DNA from 2 places in the Chryseobacterium sp. T20 genome. Region 1 is predicted to be linked to the other one. Evidence: riboswitches for the same ligand, from Rfam matches in the RefSeq annotation. Region 1 holds a riboswitch; the other holds the start of a gene.
The links. A riboswitch is a leader RNA that binds a small molecule or an ion and turns the genes downstream of it on or off. The one in region 1 is predicted to bind thiamine pyrophosphate.
Positions count from the first base shown of each region.

Region 2: it holds a riboswitch for thiamine pyrophosphate, as region 1 does, so the genes downstream of both, pnuC (nicotinamide riboside transporter PnuC) here and ACMA47_RS15380 (TonB-dependent receptor) in region 1, are expected to answer to the same signal.

Region 1 covers NZ_JBLFDU010000006.1:169,118-174,925, forward strand. The annotation lists gene ACMA47_RS15370 (bifunctional aconitate hydratase 2/2-methylisocitrate dehydratase) at 1-2,244, opposite strand, end outside; gene ACMA47_RS15375 (WG repeat-containing protein) at 2,523-3,302, shown strand; TPP riboswitch at 3,492-3,583, shown strand; gene ACMA47_RS15380 (TonB-dependent receptor) at 3,688-5,805, shown strand.
Region 2 covers NZ_JBLFDU010000001.1:168,027-173,834, reverse strand. The annotation lists gene ACMA47_RS00810 (TonB-dependent receptor) at 1-1,059, opposite strand, end outside; gene ACMA47_RS00805 (alpha-ketoglutarate-dependent dioxygenase AlkB family protein) at 1,438-2,049, shown strand; TPP riboswitch at 2,141-2,247, shown strand; gene pnuC (nicotinamide riboside transporter PnuC) at 2,273-2,869, shown strand; gene ACMA47_RS00795 (hypothetical protein) at 2,856-3,887, shown strand; gene ACMA47_RS00790 (RNA polymerase sigma factor) at 4,022-4,516, shown strand; gene ACMA47_RS00785 (GIY-YIG nuclease family protein) at 4,618-5,238, opposite strand; gene ACMA47_RS00780 (FecR family protein) at 5,463-5,808, shown strand, end outside.

The DNA of each region.
Region 1 (5,808 bases):
TACTTTTTTCTCACCACCATAGTAAGAAAGATCTCTGATGGTATCGTGAGTATATCTCTTGGAAACATCATCATTGTTTACATCCGGGTCAGCAATCATTGGCTCAACAATTACGTCAAGATCTACAACTACTTCAGCGTAATATTTAGCGTTTGAATCCGGAGTCAAAGCAGGTTTTTCACCTGATCTGATCTCTTCAATTCTCTTGTTTGCTTTGTCAATTAGTCCCTGAAGAACTTTATTGTGGTTATCCATACCCTTGTCGATCATGATCTGGATTCTGCCTTTTGCAATTTCCAGTGATTCGATCAAAGTATTATCTTCAGAAATGTTGATAGAAGCTTTTGCCTTCATCTCAGCAGTCCAGTCTGTAAATGTAAATGCCTGGTCAGCAGGAAGTGTTCCGATGTGAACCTCGATGATTCTACCCTGGAATACGTTTTCTCCTCCAAACTGCTTCAACATCTGAGCCTGTGTAGCATGAACCACATCACGGAAATCCATGTGTTCTTTCATGTTTCCTTTGAAGGTTACTTTTACAGATTCAGGAATTGGCATAGATGCTTCACCAGTAGCTAATGCAAGAGCCACAGTTCCTGAGTCAGCTCCGAAAGCTACCCCTTTAGACATTCTTGTGTGAGAGTCACCTCCGATGATGATGGCCCATTCGTCTACAGTGATGTCGTTAAGAACTTTGTGGATAACGTCAGTCATCGCGTGGTATTCACCTTTCGGATCACGGGCTGTAATCAGACCGAACTCGTTCATGAACTTCATTAGTTTCGGAATGTTAGCCTGAGCTTTTTTATCCCAAACAGAAGCAGTGTGACATCCTGACTGGTAAGCACCGTCAACAATTGGAGAAATCACAGTTGCTGCCATAGATTCAAGCTCCTGAGAAGTCATAAGACCTGTTGTGTCCTGAGATCCAACGATATTTACCTGTACACGAACGTCTGAACCAGCGTGTAAAACTTTTCCTGGTGTAGTTCCCACAGCATTTCTGTTGAAAATCTTTTCTACAGCAGTAAGTCCTTGTCCTTCGTGAGAAATTTCTTTTGATGGAGCAAAAACAACTGGAGCTTCAACTCCTAAAAGCTGAGCGGCAAATGTCTGTAACTTCTTACCAAATACGATAGCATAAGATCCACCTGCTTTGATGAATTCCATCTTTTGAGGAGTGAAAGATTTGGTAAGGTCGATCAATTCCTGATCACCGTTATATAATTTCTTTTCTTTTGTATTGATTGTTAAAACAGTTCCTGTTGCTACTGAATACGCTTCTTCAAGAACGATGTCTCCATTTTCGTTACGAACAGGGTTTCCGTTTTCGTCAACTTTCTTCACCCAGTTTTTAAGGTCGATACCGATACCTCCGGTAACGTCTACTGTGGTAAGGAAAATTGGAGAAATCCCGTTGGTTCCTCCTACAATAGGAGCAATGTTTACGAATGGTACATATGGGCTTGCCTGTTTTCCAGTCCAAAGAGCAACATTGTTTACTCCGGACATTCTTGATGAACCTACACCCATTGTTCCTTTTTCAGCAATAAGCATCACACTTGCATCAGGATGTTGTGCCTGTAAAGCTTTGATTTCTTCCTGAGCTTCAGGAGTGATCATACATTTTCCGTGAAGTTCACGGTCTGATCTTGAGTGCGCCTGGTTACCCGGAGAAAGTAAATCTGTAGAGATGTCTCCTTCACCAGCGATAAATGTTACTACTTTGATTTCTTCTGCAACTTCAGGAAGTTTAGTGAAGAATTCAGCTTTTGCGTAGCTTTCAAGAATTTCTTTTGCAATTTCGTTTCCGCTGTTGAATGCTTCTTTCAGACGGTTTGTATCCGCTTCATAAAGGAAAACCTGAGTTTTAAGAACGTTGGCTGCTTCTTTAGCTGTTGCAGGATCGTTACCTAGAGCAAGATCCAGCAATACTTCAATAGAAGGTCCACCTTTCATGTGAGATAACAATTCAAAGGCATATGCAGGGGAAATTTCTTCTACTACGGATTCACCTAGAATAATTTCTTTTAAAAATTTTGCTTTCACTCCCGCTGCACTTGTCGTTCCGGGTAGTGTGTTATAAATGAAAAATTTAAGAGAATCTGATCGGTCAGCATTACCTGAATCTTTAATTTGTGTAATGATTTCGCTTAGTAATTCAGCCCCATCAATTGGCTTTGGATGAAGCCCTTGGGTTTTTCTTTCTTCAATCTCTTTGATGTAATCCTTATAAATACTCATAATAGAAGGTCTTTCAAAATTAAAGGTAGGCCTGCTTTTTCTTTACCGGTCTGTACAAATACAGTTAATGACATTTTGAGTTCTCGCATTTTGATGCAACATTAACCGAATAAAGTCAGCATAATCTACACTTTTTCAAAAGTTTTTTAAAATTATCAAACAATTCAAAATGTTCCCAAAATTACGAAATTTTACTATTTTATAAGAATGAAATTATTTAGATTCTTTATAAATATGAATTTTATAATATCTATTTTTGGTCGTATTTTTGTAAACAAATGGAGAATATGAAAAATATCCTGAATGTTTTATGTGTTTTTATTTCGATTTTCGTTTTCTCGCAGACCAAATCTGTGAAGAAAGTTCCCGTGAAGAAAGGAACAAAAAGCACGGTTAAAAAAGCAGTTGCAGCTAATAAACCTAATGCTGATCTGGTGGTGATCAACAAAGATCTTCCTGTTTTGATTCCTAAGAAAAAAGGAGATCAGTTCGGGTATGTCAATCAGAATGGGAAATTTATTATCCAGCCGGAATATCATATTGCCGTATTTTTTTATGAAGACTGTAACCTTCTGAATTCTCCTAATGAAAAAGTCAGAAAATTTGGAACAAAAGAATATGCTACTGTAGAAAAAAATATGATTTCTTACCGTATAGATCAGTCTGGAAAGAGAGTATATCAGTTCAAAGAAGCAGATTTTGGAAAGTGTAAGTTTGAAGAATATAAACAACAGCTATTTCAGGCCTATATCCTGAATGGTTTTTACGGAATCATTGAAAAATCAAAGTTTGTGAATGCAGCCGATTACAGACAATATCAGATCTATCCTCAATATCAGTATCTGTTCATTCTGGAAGGGGATGATGTGGCTAATCCTATGATTGTTGCTTCCAATAATGATAAATTTGGAATCATTGATGTTAATAATAAGATTATCATTCCTTTTGAATATTCCAATATTAAACGAAACTTCAGCTGGAAACTGGGCAAGATGTTTGAAGTGACAAAAGACGGCTCGAATTACTACTATATCGATGCGAACAACAAAACGTACTAAATAATTATAAATTATAAATGATGAATGATGAATGATGAATGATGAATGATTCATTTGATAACTCCTATTTTTCATTCCATAACCATCCATGTATCCCGAAACCCAATACCCCGAATCTCGCACCTCGTAACCCACTATCCCGCATCTCGAAACCCTAATTCCAATTCATATATTTTTTGTAATTTTGCGGCTGAAATAAAGGGGTGCTTTAACAGGCTGAGATTATACCCAATGAACCTGGAACAGGTAATGCTGTTTAGGGAACCATTTAAATAATTGATGGATGATTAGCGATAAATGATCGATAAACATCACGTATCATTTACTATTTGTCAATTATCTCATAATCACCCCTTTTATTCATTAAATGTCAAAGATTTATAGAATGAAAGGATTATTTTTTTTAGGGCTTAGTGTAGGCTCTGTAGCTTTTATCCAGGCTCAAAATAAGGATTCCCTAAAGGTCAGGGAAATTGAAGCCGTTAACTTTACCAAAAGACTGCCGGTAGCAAAGGAAATCATCAATGTACAGAAAGATCTGGACAGTAAGAATCTGGGACAGGATCTTCCTATTCTTTTGAAAAATCAAACCTCCATTATTTCTACTTCAGATGCTGGAAACGGTGTAGGATATACCGGTTTCAGAATTCGTGGAGTTTCAGGAAGTGCTATCAATGTCATGATGAATGGTGTTCCATACAACGATTCTGAAAGCCAGGGTACATTTTTTGTCAATGTTCCGGATTTAACAAGTTCTGCCTCACAGATTGTCATTCAGAGAGGAGTAGGAACTTCCAATAACGGGGTTTCTGCCTTTGGAGCAAGTATTAACGTACTTTCTAAAGATCCGGAAGAGAAGTTTTATTTTAAAACAGACGACAGCTACGGATCATTTAATACCTATAAATATTCAGCTGAAATAGGTTCCGGGAAATTCTGGAAAAACCGTCTTTCCGTGATGGGAAGATATACCCATATTCATTCTGACGGATATATAGACAGAGCTTCATCGAACTTACATTCTTATAACTTTACTGCTTTATTTGAAGAAGGGAATACAAAATTGCGTTTAATGGCTTTTGGAGGTAAAGAGAAAACCTATCAGGCCTGGAATGGTATTGACCGAAAGACCTGGGAAACGGATCCGAAATTCAATATTTCAGGAGCCATCTACGATGCCAATTGGGAGAATATTGTAAGTTTCTATGATAATGAAACAGATAACTACAGACAGAATCATTATCAGTTGCTTTGGGAACAGAAATTCAGCGACCGCTGGAATCTTGAAACCACGTTCCACTATACAAAAGGAAAAGGATATTATGAAAATTATAAGCAGGGAAATCTTTTCTCCAGGTACAATCTGCCTAATATCATTGAAGGTGGGCAAACGATAAAATACTCAGATTTTATCAGAAAAAAATGGCTGAATAATGATTTCTACGGAATGGTTTCTACATTGTACGGGAAGTTTGACAATCTGGATCTGAACTTTGGTGCCGTTGTGAATCAGTATTACGGAAGGCATTATGGAAATGTGACGGGAGTATTTTTCCCTCAGATTGATGAAAGCGAATATTACAGAAACCGCTCTGTGAAGAATGAAGTCTCAGGTTTTGCAAAAGCTTTATTAAGAGTAGATAATTTTGAATTCTTTGGTGATTTACAGCTTAGAAAAATTAATTATAATACTAAAATCCTGATGGCAGGTGATGGAGAAGGTGCAGATTTAAGTAAAAACTGGTTGTTCTTTAATCCAAAAGCCGGAGTGAATTACAGAATTGACGGAGGTAAAATTTTCCTTTCATACGCTCACGCTCATCGTGAACCGAACAGAGATGATTTGATGGCGAATAATGATGTGAAAGCAGAAAAACTTCACGACATTGAGGCTGGTTTTGAAAAACAGTTCGGAATTGTTTCGTTGACGGCCAATGTTTATTATATGTATTATGTGAACCAGTTGGTGTTGAATGGAGAACTGAATAACGTAGGAGCATTTATCAGAACAAATTCAGGGAAGAGTTACAGAAGAGGTATTGAAGTTGGTGCTTTGGCCAAATTATCCAAGCAATGGGAGGTTTCAGGAAATGTAACGTTAAGCCAGAACAGAAACCAGGATTTCAATATTCAAAATGGAGATGTTCCTAAGAGCCTTGGAAATACCCAGATTTCATTCTCGCCGAATGTAATTGCCAATCTAAGCCTGAAATTCAATCCTACAAAGAATTTCCAGTTTGCTTTAATGAATCAGTATGTTGGAAAACAATATCTGGACAATACCGAAGATGAAAATCTTCAGCTTAAAGATTATTTCCTGACAGATTTCAATGCTCAGTATCAGTTTAAAATTGCTAATAACGAAATTGCATTAAAGCTATTGGTGAATAACCTGTTCAACAGGAAATATGTGAACAACGGATCTGTTTATGAAGGTCAACCGTATTATTTTTCACAGGCAGGAACGAACTTTATGTTTGGAATAAGCTGGAAAATACAATAGCAA
Region 2 (5,808 bases), on a different contig from region 1:
GTCACCACCTGCACCATAATTCATGAAGTTCATAGTTTGTCCGGCTGCGTTTTTGATAGAACCGTTAAGTCCGGTACCACCGCCACCGCGTCCCCATGAACCATAAAGAACTGTGGATAATTTCAGATTGTCATTCATTGTCCAGTCCCAGTTCAATGATGCGATAGGCTTATGATAGAAGTTAGGAGCCAGGTTGAACTGAGAACCATTCAACATTCCTGTTTGTGGATTGTATCTTCTTCCATAAGTTTCAAACTGTTGCAATGTTGCTACGTTCGCTCCTGTTGCAGAAGATCTTCTCGTATCGTGTACCTGTGGTGCTCCGGTAGCGATAAAATTGAACGCATGCTTTTCATTAGGCTTAAATCCTGTAGAGAAAAACCACGAGTAACCTTCACCTTTTGTTCCATTGATGTATCCGTCACCTTGCCAACGGGAAAGCAATACGGTTGTTCCCCATTTGTTTTTTAATCCTGAAGAGTACATAGCAGATATTCTGGAGTAGTTGTCATTTCCAACTTCTCCTTTCACCATTGCTTTTTGTTCAGAATCGGTAGCTTTGGTTACAATATTGATCGTTCCTCCTACAGATGGAACTACAAATTTAGAAGCTCCCAAACCTCTTTGGATCTGAATATTGCTGGCAATGTCAGCCAACCCAGTCCAGTTAGACCAGTACACAGTTCCTCCCTGCATATCATTCACCGGCTGTCCGTTGATGATCACTGCAATGTTGGCCCCGTCAAAACCTCTCATGTTGATTCTGCTGTCTCCGAAACCACCACCTACTTTGGTAACATAAACGGATGGAGTAGACTTCATAATTTCAGGGAATTCTCTGTTTCCCAGTTTTTCCTGAATTTCTGCAGCTTTAATGTTGGAAACTGCAACAGGTGTTTTTCTCTCTTTGGCTGTTTGGGAAAGGTTTCTACCTACCAACATAACCTCATCAATAGATTTAGATTTCTCTAAAGAATCCTTCGTACTCTGCCCATAATAAATGGCGGCCGTAGGTAATACAAGCGCTATAATTAGTCGCTTTTTAAAAGTAATGCTCATGAAATAAACTAGCGTGTTTGATTTTAAGGCTGCAAAGATGAATAATTATTTTTGAATTAAGTATTAAATCTTCCCGAAGTGACATCCTATTGTGTGCATATAATACATTATTACTCGTTTTTTTGAATGTATTAATTATTTCAGATATTTAATTTACAATTTGTTATAAAAGTGAATTATATAAAAAAGAAGGTTGTTTTTAACGAATAAAAATAATGATATAGCTTTTGTAAAAATCTACCATTATGTATTTTGTTCTAATGATCTTTATTGTTTGATTTATTTTGTATCATTATTGATATATTTGTAGATATTATTTGTATCAAATTCGTTTCCTCAGAGAACATAAGGTTTTCTGTTATTTTAAAAACTAAAAATATGACCCAGCTCAGCTTGTTCGATTCAGAAGATTTATATGAATTTCCAAAAGACCTATTGGAATACAGAGAACATTTCCTGAGTCAGGAGGAAGCGGATAATCTTAAATATCATCTGCTTGAAACATCTCCCTGGAAACAACGTACTCAGAAAATGTATGACAAAACGGTTCTGACACCACGCCTAACAGCCTGGTATGGTGATCCGAAAACGGATTATCCATTAGGAAATGGTGAAGTGGATAACAACCTCTGGACTCCCGAATTATTTTCTTTAAAGCAAAGGATCGAAGAAACATTCGGCTATCAGTTCAATTCTGTATTGCTTAACCTTTACAGGGATCATAACGATTCTGTTGCCTGGCATCGGGATAAGGAAAGCAGATATGGAAAACGTCCTGTGATTGCATCTTTAAGTTTAGGACAGACCAGAAACTTTGATTTCAGGAAAAAGGATCATCATCAGAGTAAATACAGCCTACCACTTCCTAATGGCTCATTATTGATTATGAAAGGTGATCTTCAGGAAAACTGGGAGCATAGAATTGCTAAGTCTGTATCCTCCATGAAGGAACGTATTAATCTTACATTCCGGTTAGTTCAGGAAGCATAGGATATTTTTTTTAAAGGATAAATAGAAGTATTATATTTCCAAAATTAAAAGCCTGAAGTCCTTTCTTTTTCCACAAAAAAGCTGCACCTTTGTCCCAACAATGGGGTGCTACAGAACAGTGGCTGAGATGATACCCAGGAATGTACTTCCACACCTGATCCGGATAATGCCGGCGTAGGGATTGCTTACTGATCATCTCATCATTTGATTTCCAATAATTAATATGATGCAGGACATTTTAAAACAAATTACCTTACCGGAATGGTTCGGAGTCTTATTTTCAGTCATTCAGGTTTTACTGGCTCGTAAAAACAACGTCAACAACTATCTTTTCGGAATTGCAGGGATTCTTCTTACGTTGTATGTGATGCTTACTTCCAAGCTGTACGCTGAATTTACCTTAAATCTTTATTATCTGGTCATGAGTATCTATGGATGGCTGTATTGGAAATTCGGGAAGCAAAAATCAGAAATGGAAATTTCCGTTACCAGCACCACAGAAAAGTGGATTACCGGAGGAATTGTTTTGGGAACTTTTATCTTATTCTGGTCTTTTCTGACCCATTTTACTGATTCGGATGTTCCGGTCTGGGATTCTCTGGTGAGTGCTTTTGCCTGGGCGGGAATGTGGCTGATGGCAAGACGGAAAATTGAAAACTGGGTGATATTGAACGTAAGTAATATTATTTCTATCCCTTTAATGATCCATAAAGAATTGTATCTCTATGCTGTTTTGACATCATTCTTATTTTTAGTAGCCATCTCCGGATATATAGAGTGGCAGAAAATCATTAAATCCAAAGCTAATGCTGAGCACTAAAGAGATCAGACAGGAACTTCATGGAGATTCTGGAATTTCTGATGAGGTAATACAATATATTCACGAAGAAGGATTACTGAAGATCTGGGTTCCCAAAAAATATGGAGGACTCGGCTATCGTTTTGAAGAAGGACTTAAAGCTTTATTTGGTTGGGCAGAAACCGATGGAAGCTTTGGCTGGATGCTGACACTTTGTGCCGGAGCCAATTACTTCTCCAGAAATATCAAACCTGAAGTTGCTCAATTACTGTTCACCCATTCTGAAACCTGTTTTGGCGGCAGCGGAATGATTGGCGGTACAGCAGAAAAACAAGATGACAGTACTTATCTGATCAATGGTTCATGGAATTTTGCAACCGGAGCACCTCATCTGACCCATTTCACATTGAATGCCAAGATTACGGAAAACGGGAAACCTATAATGGATAAAGACGGTAATGAGATCATTCACTCATTCATTATTCCGAAAGAAAGGGCTCAAATTATTCCTAACTGGAAATCTATGGGAATGAAAGCCAGCGGCACCTATTCATTCACTGTTGAAAATGTTCTCGTTAGTGAAGAGTACAGCTTTGTGTATGATACCTTTTTCACCAAGGATATTCTGGACACTATTCCGTTTCGGGTTTTTGCAGATCTGACGCTTTTGGTCAATTATTTAGGAATGGCTTCTCATTTTATTGAAGAGGCAGAATTGATTCGTCCTGAGATCCATTTCAAAAGTTTCACAGAGTCTGTTGAAAAACATTTGGAAAAAGTACTAAACATTGCCAGAGAAGTAGAAAATATACTGGGTGATCATAAAGAGATTTCAGGTGATCAACAACACGAGATTCATCAATATGGAGTAGAGCTGGTTCAAAGATTGTCCCATCAGATTCTTACTATTTATACACAACTGGGAATCCGGGCAACGGATACCAATTCTGCAGTGTATCAGGTATTCTGTGACTATTTTACAGCGGCTATGCATTCCAATTTCAGACCTTTCGCTGATGATTTGGACTTTTCTTTCTGAGCAGAAAATTTTTCTGTGAAAATCCGGTGCTGACTTATCGCTAAGGATTTAAACTTAATATATATTTAATATGATTGCCATAGCTTTTGGATACTTTTGTACCACCAGTTTTGAGTTCAAAGACGTATTAAAGAATGGATCATTTTAAAGAAATATATTCCGGTTACAAGCACAGGGTGTATTTTTTTGTGGCCAAATACCTTTCGGAAGAGGAGGATATTGAAGAAATTGTTCAGGATATTTTTATGCATGTCTGGAAATATCTATCCAAAACCCATTCTCCCTCAGAAATTGAAGCACTCATCTTTAAATCTGCCAAACAGGAAATCTCCAATTTCTACCGTAAAAGAAAAATGATTTTCGTTCCTCTTGAAAATTCCCAGGAAAGTCAGGATGAAGAAAGCTCAGAACTCGAAAAACAGATCCAACAGGAAGATCAGCTTAAAAAGATAGAAAGCCTTCTGGAGCAGGTTCCGGAAAAGAGCCGTGAATTTTTCATCAAAAATAAAATCCAGAATCTCAGTCTTTTTACCATTGCTCAGGAAAATGATATTTCTAAAACAGCCGTGGAAAAACATGTCAATAAAGTGTTGAAGTTTCTGAGAGCGAATTTGAATTTTTTCTTTTAACGATTCAGTTTATATTGATATTAAGTCCCTACTCCAAATTATTTTATGATTGAATAACTTTATAATATTTCTATTGGTCTTTTATAATATTAGAGAATAGGTTACATGTTATTTGAATTAATTAGATTTCTAAAACTATATTTTTCCGGATTATATAAAAACGTTTTTGTTTCAATTTTTTCAATATTATTTTCTTCAAAATATTGTTCTAAAGTTGCATTTGCCTTTTCATAACTACATCTAAAAATTTCTGTTGATTCTGTATCACCATATTTATCACCGTCAATTTTATATTTTTTTAATAATTTATGTATTGCAAGTTCATGTTTATTTACAAAATCACATTTTATACTTTTAATTAAGACCCAATCATTAGTATTACCAACTCTCCGAGAGTTTAGTCTAGTAAACCTTTGATCAAGAGGAACGGTTGACATTCCTATTTTTATATATTCCTTTGCAATACTTCCTGCAATATAAATATTACCTGTTGCTAAGGATCTTCTTAAAAATGTAATTGAAGCTGTTTTACATACAATACAATGTCCATTTCTATCTTTGATTGTATGACCTTGATTACAGGCGGTAGTATTGTAGGCAAATAGTTTATTTTGTGACTTCATAAAATCTTTAAGTTGATACATAGTTTGTCCTTTTGCATCAATTATTTCTCTTTCTAGAATTTTATGTTTTTCAAAAAAATCTTTTGTTTTTTGATTCATGGTTTATATAGTTTTTATAATCACAAATATATATAATATTAAGATACAGAATATTTTGTAGGACAATAATATTTGATTGTAGTACCTAATTATATTTTTTTAATAAGTGATTATTTACTTTAATTCAATATTAATTTGTATGAACAAATCGTTAAATCAAAAAAATACAGGTTGACGATTGTACACTTCCTGCGTATTCTTTAATAAAGAACAAACAGGAGCATATGGATTTCGAAAATCAATGGAAATCAGTCAAAGATGAAAACCGGAAAATAAAGGATTCGGCAGATCAGAGAATCTGGAACGGACTTGAAAATAAAATCAGATCCAGAAACAAGACAAAACGTTTTCTATGGGCCGCGGCTGTTCTTCTGCCTTTGTTTACGGTGATGACTCTTTTCTTTACTGATAATGATATGAAATCTTCATTCCATCAGCAAATGGTTTTCAAATCTGAAAGGATGCAAAAGGAATTCACTTTACCAGATGGAAGTATCATTACATTAGAACCTGAAAGCGAATTGACCCTGAATGATAATTTCGGAGAAAAAGCCAGAAATGTTTCTTTCA